Regions from separate parts of the Siminovitchia sediminis genome, predicted to be linked through region 2. Evidence: riboswitches for the same ligand, from Rfam matches in the RefSeq annotation. Region 2 holds a riboswitch; each other region holds the start of a gene.
The links. A riboswitch is a leader RNA that binds a small molecule or an ion and turns the genes downstream of it on or off. The one in region 2 is predicted to bind thiamine pyrophosphate.

Region 1: another riboswitch for thiamine pyrophosphate. It lies ahead of ACFSCZ_RS04455 (thiamine phosphate synthase); the one in region 2 lies ahead of ACFSCZ_RS05355 (ABC transporter substrate-binding protein).
Region 3: another riboswitch for thiamine pyrophosphate. It lies ahead of tenA (thiaminase II); the one in region 2 lies ahead of ACFSCZ_RS05355 (ABC transporter substrate-binding protein).
Region 4: another riboswitch for thiamine pyrophosphate. It lies ahead of ACFSCZ_RS08645 (ABC transporter ATP-binding protein); the one in region 2 lies ahead of ACFSCZ_RS05355 (ABC transporter substrate-binding protein).

What each region holds. Positions count from the first base shown of each region.
Region 1 covers NZ_JBHUEO010000007.1:39,020-44,982, reverse strand. Annotated here, with positions in the region: gene ACFSCZ_RS04470 (ThiF family adenylyltransferase) at 1-781, opposite strand, end outside; gene ACFSCZ_RS04465 (thiazole synthase) at 778-1,551, opposite strand; gene thiS (sulfur carrier protein ThiS) at 1,548-1,748, opposite strand; gene ACFSCZ_RS04455 (thiamine phosphate synthase) at 1,754-2,371, opposite strand; TPP riboswitch at 2,432-2,540, opposite strand; gene ACFSCZ_RS04450 (4a-hydroxytetrahydrobiopterin dehydratase) at 2,630-2,929, opposite strand; gene ACFSCZ_RS04445 (LLM class flavin-dependent oxidoreductase) at 3,022-4,038, shown strand; gene ACFSCZ_RS04440 (gamma-glutamyltransferase family protein) at 4,576-5,963, opposite strand, start outside.
Region 2 covers NZ_JBHUEO010000009.1:43,036-48,998, forward strand. Annotated here, with positions in the region: gene ACFSCZ_RS05350 (helix-turn-helix domain-containing protein) at 1-933, shown strand, start outside; TPP riboswitch at 1,163-1,273, shown strand; gene ACFSCZ_RS05355 (ABC transporter substrate-binding protein) at 1,451-2,446, shown strand; gene ACFSCZ_RS05360 (thiamine-binding protein) at 2,460-2,750, shown strand; gene ACFSCZ_RS05365 (ABC transporter permease) at 2,750-3,511, shown strand; gene ACFSCZ_RS05370 (ABC transporter ATP-binding protein) at 3,512-4,267, shown strand; gene ACFSCZ_RS05375 (TatD family hydrolase) at 4,264-5,049, shown strand; gene ACFSCZ_RS05380 (hypothetical protein) at 5,108-5,329, shown strand; gene wrbA (NAD(P)H:quinone oxidoreductase) at 5,478-5,963, opposite strand, start outside.
Region 3 covers NZ_JBHUEO010000017.1:83,137-89,099, reverse strand. Annotated here, with positions in the region: gene ACFSCZ_RS07790 (YIEGIA family protein) at 1-814, opposite strand, end outside; gene ACFSCZ_RS07785 (AEC family transporter) at 1,478-2,020, shown strand; gene ACFSCZ_RS07780 (AEC family transporter) at 2,048-2,413, shown strand; TPP riboswitch at 2,499-2,599, shown strand; gene tenA (thiaminase II) at 2,706-3,392, shown strand; gene thiD (bifunctional hydroxymethylpyrimidine kinase/phosphomethylpyrimidine kinase) at 3,512-4,360, shown strand; gene thiE (thiamine phosphate synthase) at 4,393-5,034, shown strand; gene ACFSCZ_RS07760 (MFS transporter) at 5,313-5,963, shown strand, end outside.
Region 4 covers NZ_JBHUEO010000019.1:69,096-75,058, reverse strand. Annotated here, with positions in the region: gene ACFSCZ_RS08665 (thioredoxin family protein) at 1-18, opposite strand, end outside; gene ACFSCZ_RS08660 (PTS sugar transporter subunit IIC) at 20-1,036, opposite strand; gene ACFSCZ_RS08655 (ABC transporter substrate-binding protein) at 1,277-2,284, opposite strand; gene ACFSCZ_RS08650 (ABC transporter permease) at 2,281-3,033, opposite strand; gene ACFSCZ_RS08645 (ABC transporter ATP-binding protein) at 3,030-3,800, opposite strand; TPP riboswitch at 3,936-4,034, opposite strand; gene ACFSCZ_RS08640 (YtoQ family protein) at 4,200-4,643, shown strand; gene ACFSCZ_RS08635 (DUF84 family protein) at 4,836-5,363, opposite strand; gene ACFSCZ_RS08630 (M42 family metallopeptidase) at 5,379-5,963, opposite strand, start outside.

The DNA.
Region 1 (5,963 bases), on a different contig from region 2:
ATACTGCTGTTTTCGTCTGATTTTTTTTCGATAAAAACGGATAATCAGCCTGTTTGGAACAGCTTGGGCAATCCTTTCGGCGGAGAGTAGCCACATCAATTGCCGCCTGATCTCCTGACCACAAGTCAAAAGACTTCAACCGGTTGTCCACTTTTTCTCCTACTATATATTTAAATACATTTGTTACTTGATGTGCGGCCACCACTTGAACAATCGGGCTGATGACGCCTGCTGTATCACAAGTAAGCGTTTGTGGGGGCAGCGTATCAAGCAGGCAATGCAGACAAGGGAAGTCTCCCAACCCGATAGAATAGGTCAGGCCATAGCTGGCAACAATAGCTCCCATAAAAAAGGGTATTCCTCTTTTCAAGGCAGCATCATTCATCAATAACCTGGTCTCAATATTGTCCGTTGCATCCACAATCAGTGTTTTTCCCTTCGTCAGTTCCTCTGCATTGTCTGCTGTTACATCGGCAATAATCGTTTCTACTTCGACCCAACTGTTGATCTCACTTAGGCGCTTCTTGGCAGCTGCTGCCTTCGGCAGCTGGTCCTTAACGTCCTGCTCCGTGTATAGCTGCTGCCGCTGCAAATTACTCCAGTCCAAAATATCCCGGTCTACAATTGTAAGGCGCCCTATGCCTGAGCGGACAAGCATTTCTGCATTGGCGGATCCGAGTGCGCCTGCTCCGATAATCAATGCATGGGCTTGTCCGATCTTTTTTTGGCCCTCGCTGCCAATTGGCTCAAACAACTCCTGCCTGGAATATCGATCCATCAATTTGGAAGCAACCCTTCCATTGGACTGCTTGCGACCGCATAATCCCTTTCCTCAATTCTTCCCGCTTCAAATCCAAGACGGCCTGCTTTGATTGCCAGCTTCATTGCCTCAGCCATTTTTACAGGGTCTTTGGCACCTGAAACAGCAGTATTTAACAGGACAGCATCTGCCCCAAGTTCCATGGCATAGGCCGCGTCTTTGGGTGAGCCAATTCCCGCATCTATAATCACAGGCACTGTCGACTGTTCAATAATAAATTTTAAATTGAGAGGGTTAAGTATCCCTTTTCCTGATCCGATCGGAGAAGCTCCCGGCATGACTGCGTGCACACCCAGTTCTTCAAGCCTTCTCGCCAATACCACATCATCTGAAGTATAGGCAAGAACAGTAAAGCCCTCTTCCAACAACAATTCTGAAGCTCTTAACGTTTCAACAGGATCCGGCAGCAGAGTACGGTCACAGCCGATCACTTCCACTTTTACCATGTCACATAATCCAGAAGCTTTCGCCAGCTTTGCAGTTCTGACAGCTTCCTCTGCCGTACTTGCTCCTGCCGTGTTCGGAAGCAGCGTATACTTTTCTAAATCCAGCATTTCCAAAAAATTTGGCTGAGAGGGTTCAAATACATTCATCCTTCTAACAGCAAACGTTAATATTTCGGCCTCCGAGACTCGTACAGCTTCTTTTTGAATCTCAAACGAAGGATATTTCCCTGTTCCCAATAACAGTCTTGACCGAAAGGTCTTTTCCCCGATTTTTAACATCTTCATCCTCCTCCAACAAAATGGATCATTTCGACTTCATCCCGATCCCTGATTGGGCGGTCATATTCTTCTTTTTGAATAATTTCTTTATTGACCTCAACAATTACAATACGTTTGGATAGTTCCAAATGCTCCAGAAGCTGCGCAATATTGGTTACCCCGGCAGGCAGCTTATAATCGTTTCCATTTAATGTAATAGTCATTCCATTCAATTCCTTTCAACTGAATGTTGTAATCGGCAGGCTTCACTATACTCTTTAGCGGCGGCATATGGTGTGGGACTGTCAAAAATTCCGGACATGATCGCTGCACCTTTTATTTGAACCTCGTGAAGTTCCTTCAAGTGAAACGGTTTGATTCCTCCTATTGCGTATATGTTGGAGGTCACCGTACCGGCAATCCTTTGTAATTCCTGAAAACCGCGGGCAGGAACCCCTTTTTTACAGTCCGTTTCAAAAACATGTCCATATATAAGCCAATCAGCGCCTGCCCCGATGGCTTCTGCAGCCTCCTTGAGCGAGTGAACCGACCTGCCGGCCTGAATATCAGGAAAACATGATTTTACTTGCTGCACTTCTAATCCATGGCCAGGAAGCTGCACTCGCTTAATTCCCGCAGCCACTGCCACATCCACCCTGTCATTCATAATCAACTTGTCTTTTTCGATGCCGGCATGGGTTAAATAACCCATGAGCTTTATGATATCCGCAGCAGTTTTTGACCTTTCCCTTATGATGAAGTAATCAACTATTGGCGCTACTTCACACATGATACCTGCAAGCTGCTTAACCTCCAGCCGGTCATTGGTAACAGCCACTAATTCCACACCATCCCCCCCTTTATAAAAATGAAAAACCACTCTCGCATAGGAAAGTGGTATGATAAGCAATACAACATATCACTTCCCTACGCAGGCGCAAACCTGATCAGGTGATAAGGGTATCAGAGTGCCACTCTTCTCTCAGTCCTTTTGAAGGATTCCCCTAGCGTTTCACATATAAAAATGTTGATTACCATTATATTACCATGAAAACAAAAATTATGGAAGTATACGAAAGTTTCTAACAATAATAGAAAAATTTTATCATTTACTGCTTAACTGCTCATAAAACTGTTCATATATCCCTGCCATTGTAAAGTCCAGATTTGTTAATCCTTTTGCCCTCCATGAAGTAATTCTCACCGTTACCAACTTATAGTCAATCGATATAAAAGGGTGGTGCTGCCTTCTTTCAGACTCCTCAGCAATCTTTTGAACAAAAGATATCCCCGTCAAATAGTCTCTAAACCGATATTTTCGGACAATCCACCTTTCATCTAAGCGTTCCCAATCTTTATACTCAGCCAATTTATTACGAATTTCCTCTTCCGTCAATCTTTCCACTATTTCCCCCTCCTTTATCCAATCAGATCATTGGACGTTTCTTTATAAACATTCTATCATTTCCTTGAAGAGATATTGAAGGAGTGACTGTATTGATTTCTCCAACCGCCAAAAAGTTCCATGGAATCCCATTATCCGTTTTAGATTTAGCTCCAATTACAGAAGGAAGTGAGGCTTCCGATTCATTCAAGAATAGTGCAGAGCTTGCCCAGCACGTTGAAAAATGGGGGTTTAACCGTTACTGGCTGGCAGAACATCACAATATGCCGGGAATCGCCAGCTCGGCTACCTCTGTATTAATCGGACATATAGCAGGTGCCACCGAAACGATGCGCATCGGGTCCGGCGGGATTATGCTGCCAAACCATGCCCCGCTTGTCATAGCGGAACAGTTCGGTACACTTGAGTCGCTGTATCCGGGAAGGATAGACCTTGGTCTTGGTCGTGCACCCGGTACCGACCAGGCTACAGCATTTGCTTTGCGCCGGACATTAAACACGGGACCTGAAGAGTTTCCCCAGCAAGTGGAAGAGCTTCAAAATTATTTTAGCGGCCATCCGGCCGGCCATGTTCGCGCCTACCCCGGAAGAGGGCTGAATATCCCTATCTGGCTGCTGGGCTCCAGTGATTTCAGCGCCAGACTGTCTGCCCTTAAAGGATTGCCATTTTCCTTCGCCAGTCATTTTGCTCCACAATATACACTGGCCGCATTGAAGTTGTACAGAGATAACTTTCAGCCTTCCGAGACACTGGAAAAGCCGCATGCCATGGTAGGTGTTAATATCATTGCTGCCGATACAGAAGAACGGGCTCATTGGCTAGCCACTTCCCAGCAGCAGCAATTCCTCAGTCTTCGGAGAAACATGCCGACAAAATTGCTGCCGCCAATTGATAATATCGATGAGGTCTGGTCACCTTACGAACGGGCAGCAGTCGAACAAACTCTTGATAGCGGCTATACATTTGTCGGTACTGCTGAAATGATTAAAGAGAAGTTGGAAGAGTTAATCGATAATACCAAAGCGGACGAAGTCATTATCAATTCACAAATATTCTATCAGAAAGACCGTTTACGTTCATATGAAATTGTAGGAGAATTGATGGAATAGAGGTCTGTACGCCAAATAAACAGAGTAAGTTCCGGATAACATATTCAGAACTTACTCTGTTTTTAAAATGAACGGATGATTGATCTCCAAGATCTTCAAACAGGGATCGTTTTGTCCGGCTCAGACTGATAGGATATTCTAGTTCCGCTGCCTTGTACGAGTACAAATGAGCGGCAGAACCAGGAAGCCTCTTGCAGTTATATTTTGCTGAAAAAACGCGAGCTTCTTTAAGAATATCGCGTTTCTAAGCCTGCTGAGTACCATCGGGCAGGGATGAATCAATTTATTCGGAAGACAAAATGAATACGTTTGAGCCGTCCCGTCCAGCTTTGCGCAAATAAACAAGTACACTAAGGACTTTCCTATTTTTTATCTCATAGCTGGGGAGTCCATGGTTTAGCTTCAACCCCTCTGCTTCCCCATTGCGCTTCTAGCCAGCCTCCCTTGAGTATCAGCTCATTTGTCTGTCCTGAACAAGGCATTTACGCATGTCTGTCAGGTTTGCCGGTCACTCATCATGCACTTCCATTTTTTTGCTTACCATACTGCTATCGCTCCGTCCGTCCTTGATTCCGTTCCAGCAATCATGACCCCTGTGTCCGGATTTCTCCAAATAATTTGCCCACGGCCAAAATTATTTGTTTCCAAAGCAATTCGTATATCATGTCCACGGCGTGCCAAGCCTTCCGCAAAATGATGGGGAAAACGATTTTCCACTTCAATTGTTTTTTCTCCAATCCACTGCCAGCGCGGCGCGTCAAGGGCAGCCTGAGGATGGAGGCCAAAATCAATAGAATTCATAATGACTTGGACATGTCCCTGGGGCTGCATAAAACCTCCCATTACACCGAAAGGACCTACAGCCTGACCTCCTTTTGTCAAAAATCCGGGGATTATGGTATGGAACGTTTTCTTTCCGCCCTCCAAGGCATTCACATGTTCCGGATTCAATGAAAAGTTGTTCCCGCGATTCTGAAGGGCAATGCCCGTACCAGGCACCACCAGACCTGAACCGAATCCCATATAGTTACTTTGAATAAAAGAAACCATATTTCCTTCTTTGTCTGCAGCAGCCAGATAGACGGTACCTCCTGCATTTGGCTCACCGGGTTCCGGCAGGCAAGCTTCCTCCGTAATCAGCCTGCGCCTCTCCTCAGCATAAGCTTCGCTTAAAATCTCCTCAACCGAATATCTCATATACTCCGGTTCTGTTACATGCTGATACCCGTCAACATAAGCGAGTTTCATTGCTTCAATTTGTTTGTGATATGTATCAAGCGATTCTTTAGCAGTAAATTCAAACCCTTTTAATATATTAAGGGCTTGGAGGGCAACAATGCCTTGGCCATTTGGCGGAATCTCCCACACATCATATCCGCGGTAATGAATACTGATCGGGTCTACCCATTCCGCCTTGTATTCCGCCAGATCCTCCTCAGTCAGGAAGCCTCCTGTTTCTTTTGCGAATGCCGCAATTTTCTCCGCCAGCTCTCCGCGATAAAATGATTCTCCATTCGTTTCGGCTATAGACCGCAAGGTATCCGCGTGATCCTGTGATCTCCAAACATCTCCCGGAGCAGGAGCATGCCCCTCTGGAGTAAATGTATCAAACCACGGTTTAAAGACATCATCCTTAAAAATCTCCTTGTACTCCACAAAGGCTTTCTTCCAAAATCGGCTTAACGTCGGTGACACCGGATAGCCTTCCTCTGCATAAGCAATTGCATCTTTCAAAACCTCTGTCAGCGAAAGCTTACCAAACCGCCTGGAAAGCTCAGCCCATGCTCCGGGCACTCCAGGAACTGTAACCGGAAGCCACCCATGCTTTGGCATTTGGTCATATCCCAATTCTTTTACTTTTTCAATGGACAAACTTTTAGGCGCCCTTCCGCTCCCATTTAACCCATGAAGTTTTCCATTCGTCC
Region 2 (5,963 bases):
GAATATATCACCTTCTCCAATTACATAGCACGCTACCATTTATATTTATACAGATACTTTCTTCTTGTTAACGATATTGAGAGCGCTGAGAAGGAGCAGGAGATCATCAGGCAGATTGCCAACTCACTTGCTGCCCAGGAAAGAGAGCTCAGCGAATATTTAAATGCGATTTTCTTCATGTTCAAAGGGGAATATAAAACTTCCTTGGATATCCTGTTAAAGGTGGAAGCCAATGATTTGCTCCCATCCTCGTGGAAAGCGGAACTGTATTATTTTATCGCATTCAACTTTGGCAATCTGAAAGACAACAGCAGTTGTGTGGCCTATGGGCTTAAGGCTTTGGAGGAATATTCCAGGACATTCAATTATTTGAGAATTTTGCATACTCAATTTTTACTGGGAATCGCCTACACTGACTTGGGATTGTATGATAATGCCGAAGAACAGTATAGTTATATATTTAAAAATATGAATTTAATTAATGCGGATGAACTAATATCTGCCATGTATAACAACTATGCCTTGCTGCTGGAGAAAACAGGGAAAATTGAAGATGCATTCAAATATTATCTTCTGTCCATGGAACATGCCAAAACCGATTATGAATATTTGCTCAGCCTGTGCAGTTATACTGAATTGCTGATCACACAGGGGAAAAAGGAAGAAGCGCTTCGAAATATCACGAAAATCTTGCGCGAAACGAAGGCGAGTACCATGAAGAAGCAGCAGCTTATTTTCAGGTACTATCAGTATTCATTAAAAGGCCAGAAAGAAAAGGCGATGAATTATTTAGAGGAAGAAGTCCTCCCCTATTTGGATAAATTCTTTTATATTGAGGATTATAATAAGTTTGCTTTATCTCTGGCTTCATATTATGCAGCAATAGATACAGATAAAGCACTCTATTATTATAAAAAAATAGCAGAAAGGTGATGAGAAAATGAGAAAGCTTATGCTGACAGCAGGCGTTGCCTGGGCGATTTACGTTGCTCCGATTATCGGAGGTGGTGTTGGACCACAGTCACCGCCAATTTTCCCGCCAATCTAAAAAACGGTTGGAACACTGCTCCTTTTTAGGAGCGTTTTTTATTTGCGTCAAAACGGGAACAGGCGCTTCTGCTTTGGTTCCACCGGATTGTAATGTATAATGATATTTGAATAAATCATGCAGTAGGGGAACCGGTGGGGCCGGTTGAGATAGCATTCGGGAAAATGCTGACCCTTTGAACCTGATCTGGCTTATACCAGCGAAGGGAACGCCTATTTTACACAAGCGATGGCGCCTGGGTTCAACTTCCCGGGCGCCTTTTTCGCCTCATACATCTCTGACTCCAGGCAGGGTGCAAGGGATTTGAAGGGGCTGACAGGAGGTCTTCCATTTTCCGGTTAGTGCTGCCCTGACTGCATACCTTGCGCTATTCTTGTTCAGCTTAGAAGGGGGAGTTTATACATGAAAAAATGGATCGTTGGTTTGATCATGATGGGAGTGCTTGCCGGGTGCAGCGGGCAGGAAGAAGCTCCAAGTGATTCGGAAGACAAGGAACAAAGTCTGGAAAAAGTGTCCGTTGTGCTGGATTGGACGCCCAATACAAACCATACCGGTTTATATGCAGCACAGAACCAAGGGTTTTTTGAAGAAGAAGGATTGGATGTAGAGATTATCCTGCCTGGGGAATCCGGTACTGATCAGCTCGTGGCTTCAGGCAAGTCTGAATTTGGCGTCAGCTATCAGGAGGCCATCACGGAAGCACGTGTTCAGGATGTACCGATCGTGTCGATCGGAGCGGTCATCCAGCACAATACTTCCGGATTTGCGTCACCTGCAGAAAAAAATATTGAGTCACCAAAGGACTTTGAGGGTAAAACTTATGGCGGCTGGGGGGCGCCTCTTGAAAAAGCAGTGATTGCTTCTTTGATGGATACTGAAGGAGCCGATGTTGAAAAAGTGGATATTGTCAACATGGGGGATACCGACTTTTTTACAGCTGTCCAAAGGGATATTGATTTTGCCTGGATTTATTATGCATGGACCGGAGTGGAAGCCGAACTCCGGGGTGAGGACCTCAACATGATTTACCTGACAGATTATTCGGACAAGCTGGATTACTATACTCCGGTGATTTCAACGAGTGAAAAAATGATAGAAGAAAATCCCGAGACGGTCAGGGCTTTTATGGCTGCAGTGACAAAAGGCTATGAATTTGCCATCGAAGAACCGGAGAAAGCAGCGGATATTTTAATTGAAGCTGTACCAGATTTAGATCCGGAACTCGTAAAAGAAAGCCAAAAATGGCTGGCTCCACGTTATCAGGATGATGCAGCCCGCTGGGGAGAGCAAAAAGCCGAAGTATGGCAAAATTATATGGATTGGATGCTCGATAAAGATCTGCTTGAAAAAGAAATTGACGTCAAACAAGCTTTTACCAATGAATTTTTACCCGAATAGGAGGCAAGCCGGCATGGCTGATACACTTGTAAGCATTCAGATAATCCCAAAGTCGAAGAATGGGGAAGATGTCATCCCGTATGTGGATGAAGCAATCAAAGTGATTCAAGAGTCGGGCGTCAGGCACGAAGTGCATCCGCTGGAGACGACAATGGAAGGGGACTTTTCTGTCCTGATGGGAGTCATTCAGAAAATGAATGAAAGAATGATTGAGCTGGGGAGTTCCAATGTCATTTCCCAAGTAAAAATACTGTACCAGCCGGATGGAATAACGATGGACCAGTTAACGGAGAAATATCGATAATGGACAGGATCGCAAAAAAAGGATGGAGGCCGGCAGCGGTCCTCCTCCTTTTATTATGTATATGGGAAGTGGCGGTGAACATTCTCGATATTCCAGGCTGGCTTCTTCCGGCACCGACCGTTATAGCATCGGAAGCCTCACAGGGATTTCAGGAACTGCTTCCGCACCTCCAGTCCACGGCAATGCTGGCTGTGGGCGGATTTATCATCGGCTGTTCCGTCGGGATATTGACTGCCGTCATCCTGCACCTTCTGCCGGGTGTGCAGGAATCAGTGTATCCGCTCCTGATCCTGTCGCAAAATGTACCGACGATCGTGTTGGCTCCGCTGCTCGTTATCTGGTTTGGCTTTGGACTGCTTCCCAAACTGATCGTGATCACTCTCGTCTGTTTCTTTCCTGTCACCGTTGCTGCCATGGACGGATTCCGGAACGTGCCGCCTGACATGAGACATTACATGCTAATGGCCGGTGCTTCCAAAATTCAGATGTTTACAAAGCTGGAATGGCCGTACGCCTTATCTTCCGTTTTTTCGGGATTGAAAATATCTGCTACATACAGCGTGATGGGAGCTGTAATTTCCGAGTGGCTTGGTGCAAAAAACGGGGTTGGCGTATATATGACGCTGGCTTCCTCCTCTTTTCGGACAGAGCGGGTGTTTGTAGCTATTTTTATAATTATGATCTTAAGCCTCCTGTTTTTTGCGATGATTTCTGCAGCCGAAGCTGCACTTGTCAAATGGAGAAGAAGGAAGGTCGAATAGATGAGTCATTTGAAAATCAGGCATCTGACCAAAAGCTTTGCGGGAAAAGAAGTGCTCAAAGATATTCAACTGCATGTGGCAGAAGGGGAATTTGTTACAATTCTGGGACCTTCCGGAAGCGGGAAAAGTACGCTGTTCCATTTGATCGGCGGATTGCTTGCACCTGACGGTGGGGGTATTTTTTTGGATGGGAAAGAAATTACGGGAGAGCGCGGACACATCAGCTACATGCCTCAGCAGCATTCTCTCTTCCCGTGGAGAAGCATTTTACAAAACGTCCTGCTGGGTCAGGAGATTACCGGGCAAAAAGATGAACAGCGTGCGATGGCAATGATTGATAAAGCGGGCCTATCCGGCTATGAACATGAGCTGCCGGATGCCTTGTCGGGCGGGATGAAACAGCGGGCTGCTTTTATCCGCGCGTTGTTAAGTCCGCAGCCGCTGATATTGCTGGATGAGCCTTTTTCCGCCCTGGATGATTTTACCCGTCAGGATATGCAGCAGTGGCTGCAATCTATCTGGATGGAATACAAAAAGACGATTTTATTTATCACCCATAATATTGAAGAAGCGCTTTTTCTATCAGACCGGATCATTATTTTATCAACGAAGCCCGCATCCGTTAGGAAGGAGTTCACTCTTCCTTTTGATTGGCCCCGGCCAAAAGAGCTCGTTTTTTCAAAAGAATTTTTTGAGTGGAAACAGGAAATCGGCAGCTGGATTGTCAGGGAAAAAAGCAGAGGGGGAGCAGAGTGAAGCCAATCATTGATGCCCATATCCATTTGGATTTGTATGAGGCTGCGGAGATAGAGGAGATCATGGCCGGTTTGGAGAATGCACAATGTACAGATGTCATATCGGTCTCTTATCATTTGGATTCGTGCAGGATTAATTTACAGCTGGCAGAGACATACCATCAAGTCCGGCCGGCATTCGGATTTCATCCGGAGCAGGAACTCCCGTCAGACCATGAGATTTCGCAGCTGTTTTCATGGATGGAAAATCATGCAGAAGATATGGTGGCGGTTGGAGAAGTCGGCTTGCCTTATTACATGCGAATGGAGCAGGGGGCTGGCTTTTCACTCCAGGGCTATATGGAGCTCCTCGAAGAATTTATTAAGGGAGCCAAGCGTTGGAATAAGCCCATTGTCCTGCATGCTGTGTATGATGATGCACCTGCTGCTTGTGATTTGTTAGAAAAACATGGAGTGAAAAAGGCGCATTTTCATTGGTTTAAAGGTGATGCCCCAACCACTGAGCGCATCGCTGAAAATGGCTGGTTTATATCAGTCACGCCTGATGTGCTTTATGAGCAGGAAATCCGGGGACTCGTACAGCGGTATCCATTAAAACAAATGATGGTAGAAACGGATGGGCCCTGGCGGTTTGAAGGGATTTTCTCCGGAAAAATGACCCATCCGCGTATGATCCACCAGTCGGTGGACCAGATCTCCTCGATCAAGGGTTGTCCTCCAGAGGCTGTGTATCAGACTTTGTACGCAAATACAAAGGAATTTTACCGCTTAAACGGCAGGTGAGCATGTTTTAACCTCCCATTTAACGGAAAAAGAACAGTAAAGAAGTGGAGGGATAAATATGGAATCAAAATCTGCCCAAGATCAGATTGACAGAGCTAAAGCACTAAAGGAACGGAACAACAAAGAAGAAGCCTTTTATAGAGATAAAGAGAAGCAGGCACAGCGTGACCAGCTCGTCATGCCTGTGGATGATGTCTCCAATGAATTATTGGAGAAACAGGAGAAATATGAAAACGACAAGGACGCTACCTATCAGCCGCGGGATTTGGAAGATGAATAAATGGAAAAAACTGACCGTACGCCGGTCAGTTTTTTTATGGTTGATTATGGTTGAAGTTTCTTAAAGGTCCTCGACGGCAAAAGCGTAAGACAGTACTATCCACGGAAGTCCTGAGTTTTGCCGATATATGCAAACTCGGCAAATCCCCTTACCGGCTTCCGTTTTTCATCCACTCTGCTACGGTAATTGTACGTTTTGCCTGATGTTTGACTGCACCTTCCACGTTTTCTATCATATTGCCGTCCTGATCAACAGAAACACTTGTCCCATAAGGATTCCCGCCAGCTTCAAAGAGAACAGGGTCTGTGTAACCAGGTGGTGCAACGATCGCACCCCAATGGTACATGGTCGTATACAAGGAAAGGATCGTAGCCTCTTGTCCGCCATGGGGGTTTTGGGCAGAAGACATGGCGCTGACGACTTTGTTTGCCAATTTTCCCTGAGCCCAGAGTCCTCCCTGTGTATCAAGGAACTGCTTCATTTGGCTTGCAACATTTCCAAAACGTGTCGGTACACTGAAAATGATGGCATCTGCCCACTCCAGGTCGTCCGAAGTGGCTTCAGGGACATTTTGCGTTGCCTCTACATGAGCTTTCCATGCCGGGTTGGACTCAATGGCTGCCTGCGGAGCCAG
Region 3 (5,963 bases), on a different contig from region 2:
CGAGAACTTTTTTAATTTGGCTGAATTCCTTTTCTTGGGGCATTAAAAACAGACCGACTCTTCCATTATCCATGTCTCTTTTGGATATGGGAACAATATCAGGTTCACCTGTATCCAAGTAAACCCCCAGGACATTGGCTACCTGGTGGAGCATGGCCTGCCTTTGGCCAAGATTAGATATTGTCACAATGCTGTTCTCATTTTTTGGTGTAATTATAGCACCTACCCCCCTTTGTAAAATCAGTTTTCTGCTCGCTTCCAATCCGACATTCTTTATATGAATATCTCCAACATATAGATGAGGGCCTTCAAATCGTATTTCTGCCTCAGTCACCTCAGCAATAACAGCCAGGTTATTTCCGGTCATATTCCGTTTTACGACAAAAAGCATGATGATTCCAGCTAAAGCGCCTGCCCAGGGTGAATAGACAGAAAATAGAGTGGTCAATAATCCTGTAAACATAACAAGGTAGTTTCTGCTTTCAAATGCTTGGGCCATTCCTTCTATAAATGGAGTACCGCGTTTAACTAATTCACTCGAGTCAATGTTGGTCAATGTTTCCCTCTCCATTTTCCTGACTTCCCTAAATTGAGTTGCAGCCAGACCCAAAAAGGTAACAGCGGTCCAGTTTGATTCCAGGACAGCCGGAACAGCCACTGCCCCAATAAAGGCAGCGATGAATCCCAAAGAAAGGTGAATAATTCGTCCCTGCGGATAAGTGGGATACTGCCTGAAATCAGTGCGAAGCAATAATATACGGGAAATAGAGCCAAAAAATATTCCGATAAGTACTGCCAATAAATTAGAATCCATAGTTAACTCCTTTGAAAATGACCGTTCTCAAATAGATTAACCGAATTCATTGAATAATATTATGCACTTTTCTCGAGATTGCTTTCCCTCCAATCTTTATTATCAGCACCGGCACCCTATTATGGAATGGGGTGCAAAGCGGCTGCAGAATGGTTGAAGATCATAAATGAAAATAGTTTTGAATAAATGCCTGTGTCATGAAAAACAAGGTACTGAAAACGTTCTCTCATCAGAGAGCTGGCATAATCAAAAAAATTGCCACAGCTTGTATAAAACTCTTCATTTTTACCAGTTGTATTGGCAAAAACTTTATGTATAATTAAACGGTTGAGAAAGCGGAAGGCGTCCGCCTTTTACGATGATTGTGGATGGAACAGCTTTTCTGCCGCGACACATGAGGATTGCGACCTCGGTCAAATTGCACCTGGCAGCCTCAAGCTGTCATGTCCTGCAGCATCGGCGGCACAAAGATATCCTGTCCGTCTGAGCTGGACTAATCTTAATTATCTTTGAATCAAATGTACTTCTATTTTTTTTACATCTTGAAGAAAGGTGATTGTACCGCAAATTGGGAAGAGTATTTCCTCTCATTATTACTGCGTGCAGTGCTTTTCTTCGTTTTTTTCTGTTTAAATTATTTTTCACCAGCAGGGGGCGAGAAAAATGGAACTTTCCATCGTTGTTCAATCTATTTTAATTATTACAGTGATGATCATTATTGGAGCCGTATTGGCAAGGACCTCGCCTTTAAACCATGAAACTAGAAATCTTTTTATTTCCATTATTGTCAATATCGCTATGCCATGCATTATTTTATCCAGTATCTTTCAAGTGGATATGGATGGAGAAATGTTTAAAAAGATCATTCTGGTCTTTGTGCTGTCCATTTTGATCAATATTGTCGGAATTGGACTGGGCTGGGTTTTCGCAGCAGTTTTTCAAAAATCCAATCGCAGGAGAGAAATCGCTATTCTTTCTGGACTGGGCAATACCGGTTTTATTGGGATTCCTCTTTGTGCGGCATTGTTGGGACCTGAGGGAGCTTTGTATGCAGCGATATTTGATGCAGGTGTGGACGTAACGATTTGGACCGTCGGAGTGATTTTACTGCAAAAAAATCGAAAGTTTGCTTTACACACTTTAAAATCCATGGTTAATATTCCGACAGCAGCGATTCTGGCCGGTCTGCTCGTTGCTTATTTCTAAATACAGCCTCCCCAAATCATAGTCGGCTTGGCAGACCGACTGGCTGCTTTGGCTGCTCCGCTTGCCATGTTTTATATTGGAATGATGATTATGGGTCTGCAGCGTGGACATATAAGGCAAACCGTACCGCATATGTGGGTGCCGATCGGTGTAAAACTGATTTTGTTACCTATGGCCACCATCTTTATGATTCATTTCTTTACTATTGATACAGTTTTAATTCAAGCAGTTCTCATCCAGTCGATGATGCCGACCATTACTTTGGCTTCCATCTTGTTTGCCAAGTATTCTGCAGATGAACAGATGGGGGCATTAACAACCGTTTTTTCTACCATCTTGGGATTAATCACGATTCCTTTCATGGTATATGTGATGAGTCTGTTTATAAACTGACTTGCTTTTTTAAAGATTCATGCTATAGTGGACGTATAGATGAAACTTCCTTTTCGTTTATGTAAGTTTATGAAAAATATATAATCTTGTCTGCTAGGGGAGCGTTAAGCTGAGAGAAATCTTTGATGGATACCCTTTGAACCTGATCTGGTTTATGCCAGCGTAGGGAAGCAGGCTGAGTATATCTTTGGTTTTTTCGATATCGCAGCCGCTTCCTGTTGGGAGCGGTTTTTTTGTGTTTCTTAAAACATAGGCGAAAAGGGAGGCAATAACTAAAAGGAGCTGTTCATGGATGCAAGTAGAAAAGAAGTTGTTTACGGACAGGCTTTATGAAAATGCCAAGGAGATTTGGGAGAAGAGTTATAGACACCCTTTTGTACAAGAAATCGGACAAGGGACGCTGGATGAACAAAAATTTATCTACTATATGAAACAGGATTATGTTTACTTAATTGACTATGTGAAATTATTTGCCATTGGTGTCCAAAAAGCCAAAGATGTGGAAACGATGAACCGTTTTGCCCATTTGCTGCACGAACACTTACATTTTGAAATGGAGCTTCATCGGCAATATGCTGAAGAATTTGGGATATCGCGCCAAGAGTTAGAAGATACAGAGCCGGCTCCGGTAAATCTCGCTTATACGAGATACATGCTGAACGTGGCACACAACGGCACTTTGGCTGAATTAATTTCTGCACTGCTTCCTTGTGCATGGCATTATTCGGAAACAGGCAGACGTTTAAAAGAGCGATATCGTGAAGGATTATCATTGAACCCTTATAAAAAGTGGATTGAGACCTATGCCTCCGAACAATTTGGTGCATTAGGTGAGTGGTTGATTCAGCTGCTGAATGATCTGACAGAGGGTAAACCGGAACGTGAACTGGCAGAGCTTGAAAAGCATTTTATCATTACATCCAAATACGAATACCTATTCTGGGATATGAATTATCGCCTGGAAAATTGGGAACTGTAAAAGGGTTTTTGCAGGGGATAGACTCTTTAAGAACTAACTCTTCACTCTATTTTTTAAATATTTTGACTTCACTTTATGTTTTACTGCAATATATAAATCATCAGACTGGAGGATCATTTATGAAAACAGCACTTACCATTGCAGGCTCTGATTCTGGAGGAGGGGCCGGCATACAGGCCGATCTTAAGACTTTTTCTGCATGTGGTGTCTTTGGAATGTCTGCTATTACTGCTGTAACAGCCCAGAATACAGTAGAGGTCAGATCTGTCCAAAACATCGATTTGTCTGTCATCCGGGATCAAATCGCGGCCGTGTTTGAAGATATTGATGTAGATGCTGTTAAAATAGGAATGTTAGGGAATTCCGATATTATTCAGACAGTTTCAGATACGCTGAAAGTTTATCAACCCAAATATCTTGTCATTGATCCTGTCATGGTGTCGAAAGGTGGCCACCACTTACTCGAAAAGGAGGCTGTGGCGACACTATCAAACCTTCTGCTTCCAATGGCTTCACTTGTCACACCAAATATTCCGGAAGCAGAAGTATTAACGGGGAACCGTATACAATCGGAATCGGATATGTATGAAGCTTGCAGGAAGATTCTTTCAAAAGGGCCGGAAGCTGTCCTGATTAAGGGAGGACACTTAAAAGGGGATCCCACGGATGTATTTTATGACGGAAATGAATTTAAAGTTTTTCAGGGAAGAAGGATCGAAACAAAAAATGTGCACGGAACTGGATGTACGCTTTCATCTGCCATCACAGCCCAGTTGGCGAAAGGGGCAAGTATGCCGGAAGCCATTCAAATCGCAAAAGATTATATTACCCGGGCTATAGAGAAAAGTCTTGACATTGGACATGGCCATGGACCGGCACACCATTTTCACCCTTTTTATGATGTGAAGAATGAAGATGAAAGGATGAAACATCATTCACTGAACAACAGCTTATCTGCTTCTCCTTAACACAATGTATCGATTTGAAAGGATTTAAAAGTATGAAGTATAACAACAAACATCAATTATATTTAGTAACTGAGGAAGATATGCCCCTGCAGCAGCTCATGACTATCATTAAAGATGCCGCAGCAGGAGGCGCTGGGATCGTCCAATTAAGGGAAAAGAATCTTGACAGTAAATCTTTTTACGAGAAGGCGTTATCTTTAAAAAAATTTCTTGATGAGCTCTCCATACCGCTGGTCATCAATGACCGTGCAGACATTGCTCTGGCTGTAGGGGCAAACGGTATTCATTTGGGGCAAAGTGACCTCCCATTAGATGTCGTCAAACAAATCGTACCTGATTCGATGATGATCGGCATTTCTGCCCATAACGAAGAAGAAGCTGTTTTGGCAGAAGAAAAAGGGGCGGATTATATTGGAGTCGGCTCCGTTTTTCCAACATCATCCAAAGCTGATGCGGATCGGCTTCCAGAAGGAATGCTGGCCCGTATAATCGATGCCGTATCCATACCGGTAGTGGCCATCGGAGGTATTCATATAGAGAATTCCGGCCAATTACAGGAATACGATCTTGACGGCATAGCGGTCATATCGGCCATAACAAGAGCTGAAAATCCCAAATGGGCTGCGCAGCAGCTGTTAAAAAATGCATTTGGGGCTGTAAATGTCCAGCAATGAGAAGCACTGTGGATGGCGGAAACCTTTAATAGGGGGCTCCTCTTATAGTGCGTTGCACAAGAACATCTTGTCCTTCGGGCCGGTACGTCTACTATTTTAATACAAATATACGAGAATAGTTTTTTTCTTCCTTTCACAATAAAAAGGGCTGGCTCATCTTGAGCCGGTCTCTTTTTTGTGAATAGTTTCGAAAACCGAAATATTATGCTTGTAAAATGGCAGACTTCCTTATATGTTAGAAGAGTCAGTATCGTAATGTATTTCTTGGGGTGAAACAAATGAGAAAAGAAACCCATGTTCCAAAAAGCAAATTATGGACAAAATCATTTACATTGCTTGTTCTCGCTAATTTTTTTGTTTTCATGAGCTTCCAGATGCTTATTCCAACATTGCCCCCATATGTAAAAGCCATGGGCGCCTCAGGATTCGAAGTAGGCCTGATCACAATGGTATTTTCAATCGGAGCGATTTTAATCAGGCCGTATATCGGGTATCTGCTGGAGTTCAGCCAACGGCGGAGGCTCATACTCATTGGAGCTTGCGGCCTGCTGTTTGTCACTATTTTGTACCCATTCACCCAGATGGTCATGATTCTTTTGCTGTTTCGCTTAATTCATGGCTTTATGTGGGGATGGTCTTCCACTGTTAATGGAACCGCAGCGGTGGATCTCGTTCCCAACGACAGGATCGGGGAGGGGATGGGTTATTTCGGGCTTGCTATTACAGTTGGTATGATCATCGCACCCAGTCTGGGCATCTATGTATATCAAAACTATACTTTTGGGGCTTTAATTACCATATCTGCCATTTTGGGAGCCATTGCACTTTTCTTTTTTTCCATCATAAAATATGAAACTCCTGAAAGCATAAAAAAAGCAGATAAACAAAACATCCGTTTTTCGATCTCTGGATCACTGATTGAGAAATCG
Region 4 (5,963 bases), on a different contig from region 2:
TGACTGCAAATTTTCCATATTATTTACCTCCAGTGTTAATCAGCATTTGGCCCGGCTTGATCCAGCCGCGCTTTCTCATATACTCCGATATCAATAAGCTTATCACAGCCGGACCGATAAAATGGAGTACAATGACTTGGATAAGGACATAGGCTGAAAAACCCATTGTCGTGAAGGTCATGATTTGTCCGACAAGTCCGCTTGTTCCCATCCCGGCTCCGGCTGCATTGCTTGTCATTTTCCAAATCGTAGCACCAAAAGGAGCCAAAATGATACCAGCCACTGTAGGAGGAATGAGTATAAGCGGATAGCGTATTATATTAGGAACCTGAAGCATGGACGTTCCGAGTCCGATGGCCAGTAAGCCGCCGACTTTATTTTCCCGATAGCTTGCCACAGCAAAACCTATCATCTGGGCACTGCATCCGATCGTAGCCACACCGGCTGCCAATCCGTTCAAATCGAGCATCATGGCAATGGCAGCACTGGAAATCGGTGCCGTTAGAGCTAGTCCCATCAAAGTAGCTACAATGATTCCCATGATGATCGGGCGCTGATCTGTCGCCCACATAATCCAACTGCCCAACATCGTCATGAATTCCGAAATAGGTGAACCAATAAATTTCGCCATAAGAAAACCAGTGAAAATACTTACAAAAGGAGTAACAATAATATCCACTTTCGTTTCCTGACTGACCATTTTCCCAATTTCCGTTGAAATAAGTGCAGCTACATAGCTTCCTGCAGGCCCTCCAAATGCAGCTCCTGCAGCTCCTGTACAGACAGCAGCGAAAATAACGAGCGGCGGTGCTCCAAGACCATAGGCAACAGCTACACCAATGGCTGGTCCCATAAGCCCCATGGCGATTTCTCCCATCTCAATGAAGAGAGGCCAGCCCAGCTGTTCACCGGCCGTTTTGATGATCAAACCAATAATTAATGAAGAGAAAAGTCCAAGTGCCATGTAACTTAAAGCATCTATTAAATAAGCTTTTGCAGTCATATGGACACCTTTGCGGGCTAAGAATTGTTTCATGGCGAAACCCTCCATAAGAATTGTACATAACAAGTGTAAAGACACCCATCAACTTTGTCCATGCTTTTTGTTATTGTTTGATTTTTGAAAATAATAAAGTGTCCGTATAGATCAGGCTTGATTTAATTGTCAAAAGGAAGATCCGTCTTTCTTTACGTTTGATCTCTTCTTTGGTCCTTGCTTGTTGATGGCCGTCTTTATGATTCCCATAAAAATAAAAACCCCCTGCATGGGGGCTGCTTATTCTACGATATTTACAAACAAATCTTGAGTCCGGGGACTTTCTTCGATGTACTCAGTATCTTTCAGCCACTGAATTACTTCAACCCACAAGGCCTCCGACTGGCTGCCAAACGCCTCATCTTCCGTTTCCATTTTCGGAAGCAGGACTTGCAAACTCTCTTTCTCCACTTTCTTATTCAACGGAAAATTCTCTTCATCCTGATATGTCAATAAAATATCCAATGCCTCCTGCGGATTATTCTTCATTACCTCATATCCTTTAGAGGCAGCACGCCAAAAAGCCCGGATGTTTTCTTCTTTCTCCTTCCATGTATCATCATTTGTTACGAAAAGCAATTCATAATAGCCGGGAACTCCATAATCAACAGGATTAAAATAATCTGTTTCAATTCCTTCACTTGCAAGAACAGGCACTTCATGGTTAATAAACGCCCCACTTACAGCATCTACGCGTCGGGTCGCAATGGCAGCATTAAGTTCAAATCCAATGTCTGTCATTTTCACCTTGTTCATGTCACCGCCGTCGGATTCTACTATGGTCTGTACAAGCGGCTCATTTACCGGAATGCCCGGCCAGCCGACCGTTTTACCTTCCAAATCTTTCGGACGGGTAATATCACTTTCTTTCAAAAATATAATATGGTTCAATGGGCTTCTTACAATTGCTGCTACAGATTTGACCGGTACTCCCTCTGCTCTGGCAGAGATCACATCAGGCTGATAGCTTATGCCCAAATCAATTTCTCCTGTTGCAGAAAGCTGTAAAGGGTCTGTCGGATTGGACGGAAAGCGGATATTAACTTTCAAACCTTCTTCTTCAAAATAGCCTTTTTCGATAGCAGTATATAAAAAGCTATGAACAGCATTCGGATACCAATCGAGCATAATATTTAATTCACGAAGCTGGTCATTTTCCCCTTTTCCTGCGGCGTCTTCCTGAGATTGGCCACAGGCAGCAAGGAATATACAAAATAGAATAATTACAGCTGCTCCGATTTTTTTCATTGTATACGTCTCCATTTCATTGTCATTTTTTCTAACAGTCCAACGAGCCAAAACAATACAACACCAAGTAAAGAAAGAACAACAATCGGTGCAAAAACCCCCGCTCCATCAAACTGTGTCATCATCCTTCGGCTAAAATAACCGAGTCCTGCGTCAGCCCCAAGCCACTCTCCGATAGCTGCTCCAATAACACTCAGGGTTACTGCAACTTTTAGCCCCGAATAAAAGTGCGGCAGAGCTGCCGGAAGCTCAACCTTTAGGAAGACTTGCCGTTTTGATGCCCCCATCACCCGGAGTACTTCTTTCAGATGGGAATCAGCTGACCGCAGTCCGTCAAAGGTGCTCACGGTGATCGGGAAGAATGTAATGAGTACAGTCACAGCCACTTTGCTCCAAACGGAATATCCAAACCACAGGACAAATATAGGAGCCAGGGCAATAATCGGGATGGTTTGAGAAGCTATCAAAATCGGGAAAAAAGCTTTCCTCGCTATTCCGCTTTTATGCATCCAAACGGACAGACTGACGCCAAAAACCAGAGACAGCAGCAATCCGATCACAACGATTGCCAAGGTAGCGGGCAAGTGGGAGATGAACAGGATGGACTTCAGCTCCCATAACCTGTCCAGCACTCCTGAAGGAGATGGGAGGATAAAAGGCTTTCCGTATAAGCGTGCTCCCCATTCCCAGCCAGCCAGAAGAAAGAATAGAAACCCCAGGGACAGTCCGTATTTTCTTAAAACATTCATATGGTCACCTTGTTTCTCAGATCCAACAGGAGTTTTTCTTTTAAGGATGTAAATTGGGGATCTTTTAAATCTGAGATCGTTCGCGGTCTCCCCAAAGGCACCTGAATTTCCTGGAGGTGTTTTACAGGATGCTCACCAAAAAGGAGGATCCGGTCTGAAAGAAACAAGGCTTCTTCCACATCATGAGTAATAAACAGAATGGTTTTCTTTGTTTCGTTCCATTGTTTTAGGAGCCACTCCTGCATCATCGATTTTGTGACTGCATCCAGTGCACTGAACGGTTCATCCAATAACAACAAATCAAAACCGCCCAATAATGCCCGCAAAAACGAGACCCGTTGGCGCATGCCCCCTGAAAGTTCATGGGGGTACCTTTGTTCATATCCTTTTAAACCGAAGCGATCCAGTTTGTCCAATAGTTCTTTATAAACGTTTTTACCCTTCACGCCTTTCAAAGACAACGGCAGCCGTACATTTTCCATCACAGTCATCCAGGGGAGCAGTCCGTCCTTTTGAGCCATATAACCGATATGGCCAAGCCTGTCCTCAACTGCTTCTCCGTTCACTAGAATGCGTCCTTTATCTTGGTTTTCCAGCCCGGAAATTAACCGAAATAAAGTACTTTTTCCGGAGCCGCTGGGACCCACCACACTGACGAATTCACTTTTATGAATAGTGAAACTTAATTGATCCAATATCTTTACACCTTGTCTTCTATTTTCCTTGTAGGAAAAAGTGACACCATCAAATACTAGACACTCTTCCATATTCCATCTCCTTTTTGGCGCGAGAACCCAAGAAGGCAGGTTTTGACAAAGAAAAAGAGCCGCTTCCTAATTTCAAGAAGTGGCTCTGCATGTTAAACATACATATTCCATATGTACGCATACATTCTGCGTACATGGCAAAAAAAACCACTTCCCTGCGCTGGCATTACCCAGATCAGGTTCAAGGGTTAAGGATTTCTCCTCTCTCAGCGATTCGCACCCCTAGTGTTCTCGTCCTATGTAATTATGATTCTATTCCCTTTGTACCCTAAAAACGAAAAAAAAGCAAATATTTTTATTTGATTGACTCGTTAGACACCTTTTATCGTGAAGGGAAGGGGATTCTTCTGACTTTTCATGATATGATAGAGGATGAGAAAAGATGTGAGGAGGGGTTTGATGAGATTAACAGTCTATCTGGCCGGAGAAATACACAGCAGCTGGCGGGAAGAAATTAAAGAAAAGGCCCAAACACTGCAGCTTCCAGTCGATTTTGTCGGGCCAATGGAAAATCATGACCGTTCGGATGCCATCGGCGAGGAAATTCTCGGCGAACAGCCCGATGCAATCTTCAGGGATGCGGCCGCCTCAAGCTTCAATAACTTGCGCACACAGGTACTTTTACAAAAAGCCGATTTAGTGATTGCTTTGTTCGGAGAAAAATATAAGCAATGGAATACGGCTATGGATGCCAGCACCGCTTTGGCTCTGGGCAAACCGCTCATTTTGATTCGGCCGAAGGAACTGCACCACCCATTAAAAGAACTTTCAAGAAAGGCCAATGCCACAGTAGAAACAGTCAATCAGGCCATGAAGGCATTATCCTACATCTTTGAGTCCTAACGTGAAAAGTGCAAATACCTGTCCGGCAGCGTTCACATTCAACAACAATATGGTCGACTGCGCTACGGGGCGACAGGCCATGCCCCGTCCTGTCTCCCAGCCTGCAGGGCCGTGGACTGCATGTACAGTCAAACAGAGCTGGACAAAGCAATTTTATTCAAATTTTCATTCATTTGACCTGAGGGGGCATTCCTATAAGGAACAGCCCTTTCTCCTCATATACTGGCCAATCAGAAGTTTGGCAATATGGCTAAACATTGCTGCACGGTCGACCAGTCCGTTGGTCAACACACCAACTGCGCCTTCAGTATGACGGATTTCCCTGGCATTCATGTAGTCATCCATGACAGGTCCAAGTTCTTCACCAGCCTTGAGACGATGGGCAATTTCATCCGGAAGCCTGATTCTTGCGCCTCCGGCAAATAGGGTTTCCCGGCCTCTTTCAGCAATTGCCCCCCAATTGCACAAGTATAGACCAAAAGGAGTTTCCGTCACACCTCCTTCAAGGCCGATTGCCAATCCCGCTTCATGTACTTGTGTTAAACAATGTTCGGCCCGGTTGGCCGCACCTTTCATGGTTTCTTCGTCAGAAAAAGGCTGTTCGCTGACCCCCGAGGGAGAATCTACCGAAAGCAGGGACGCTTCAATCTTTACATCTAAAAATGTCTGTTCTACAGCTTTTATTTTAGCCTTATTTTTAGAACCAATGGCCACTATCATGATTTAACCCCTCTATCATTGATTTCTGATTGTATCTACTGTTGTCTGGTCTGTAGTTTTTACTAGCCGGATTAAGAGTTCCTTGGCAGCAGCATAATCATCTACATGAATAATGGATGCTTGTGTATGGATATAACGGGAACAAATACCAATGACTGCACTCGGGACTCCCTCGTTGGATGTATGTACACGCCCTGCATCCGTTCCTCCCATGGATAGAAAATATTGGTAAGGTATATCATTGGATTCGGCTGTATCCAGTACAAATTCCCTCATCCCTGGCAGCGTAACCATGGAGCGGTCAAAAATTCTCAGCAGAACTCCTTTTCCAAGCTGGCCAAACTCTTTTTTGTCACCGGACATATCATTTGCCGGACTGGCATCCAATGCATAAAAGATGTCAGGCTGAATCATATTGGAGGCAGAAGCTGCCCCTCTTAAGCCTACTTCCTCCTGTACAGTTGCCCCCGAATATAGAGTGTTCGGAAGTTCCTCATTTTTCAGCTCTTTCAGCAGTTCGACAGCCAGGCCGCATCCATAGCGGTTGTCCCATGCTTTAGCCATTATTTTTTTGGGGTTGGCGAGAGGGGTAAACGGGCA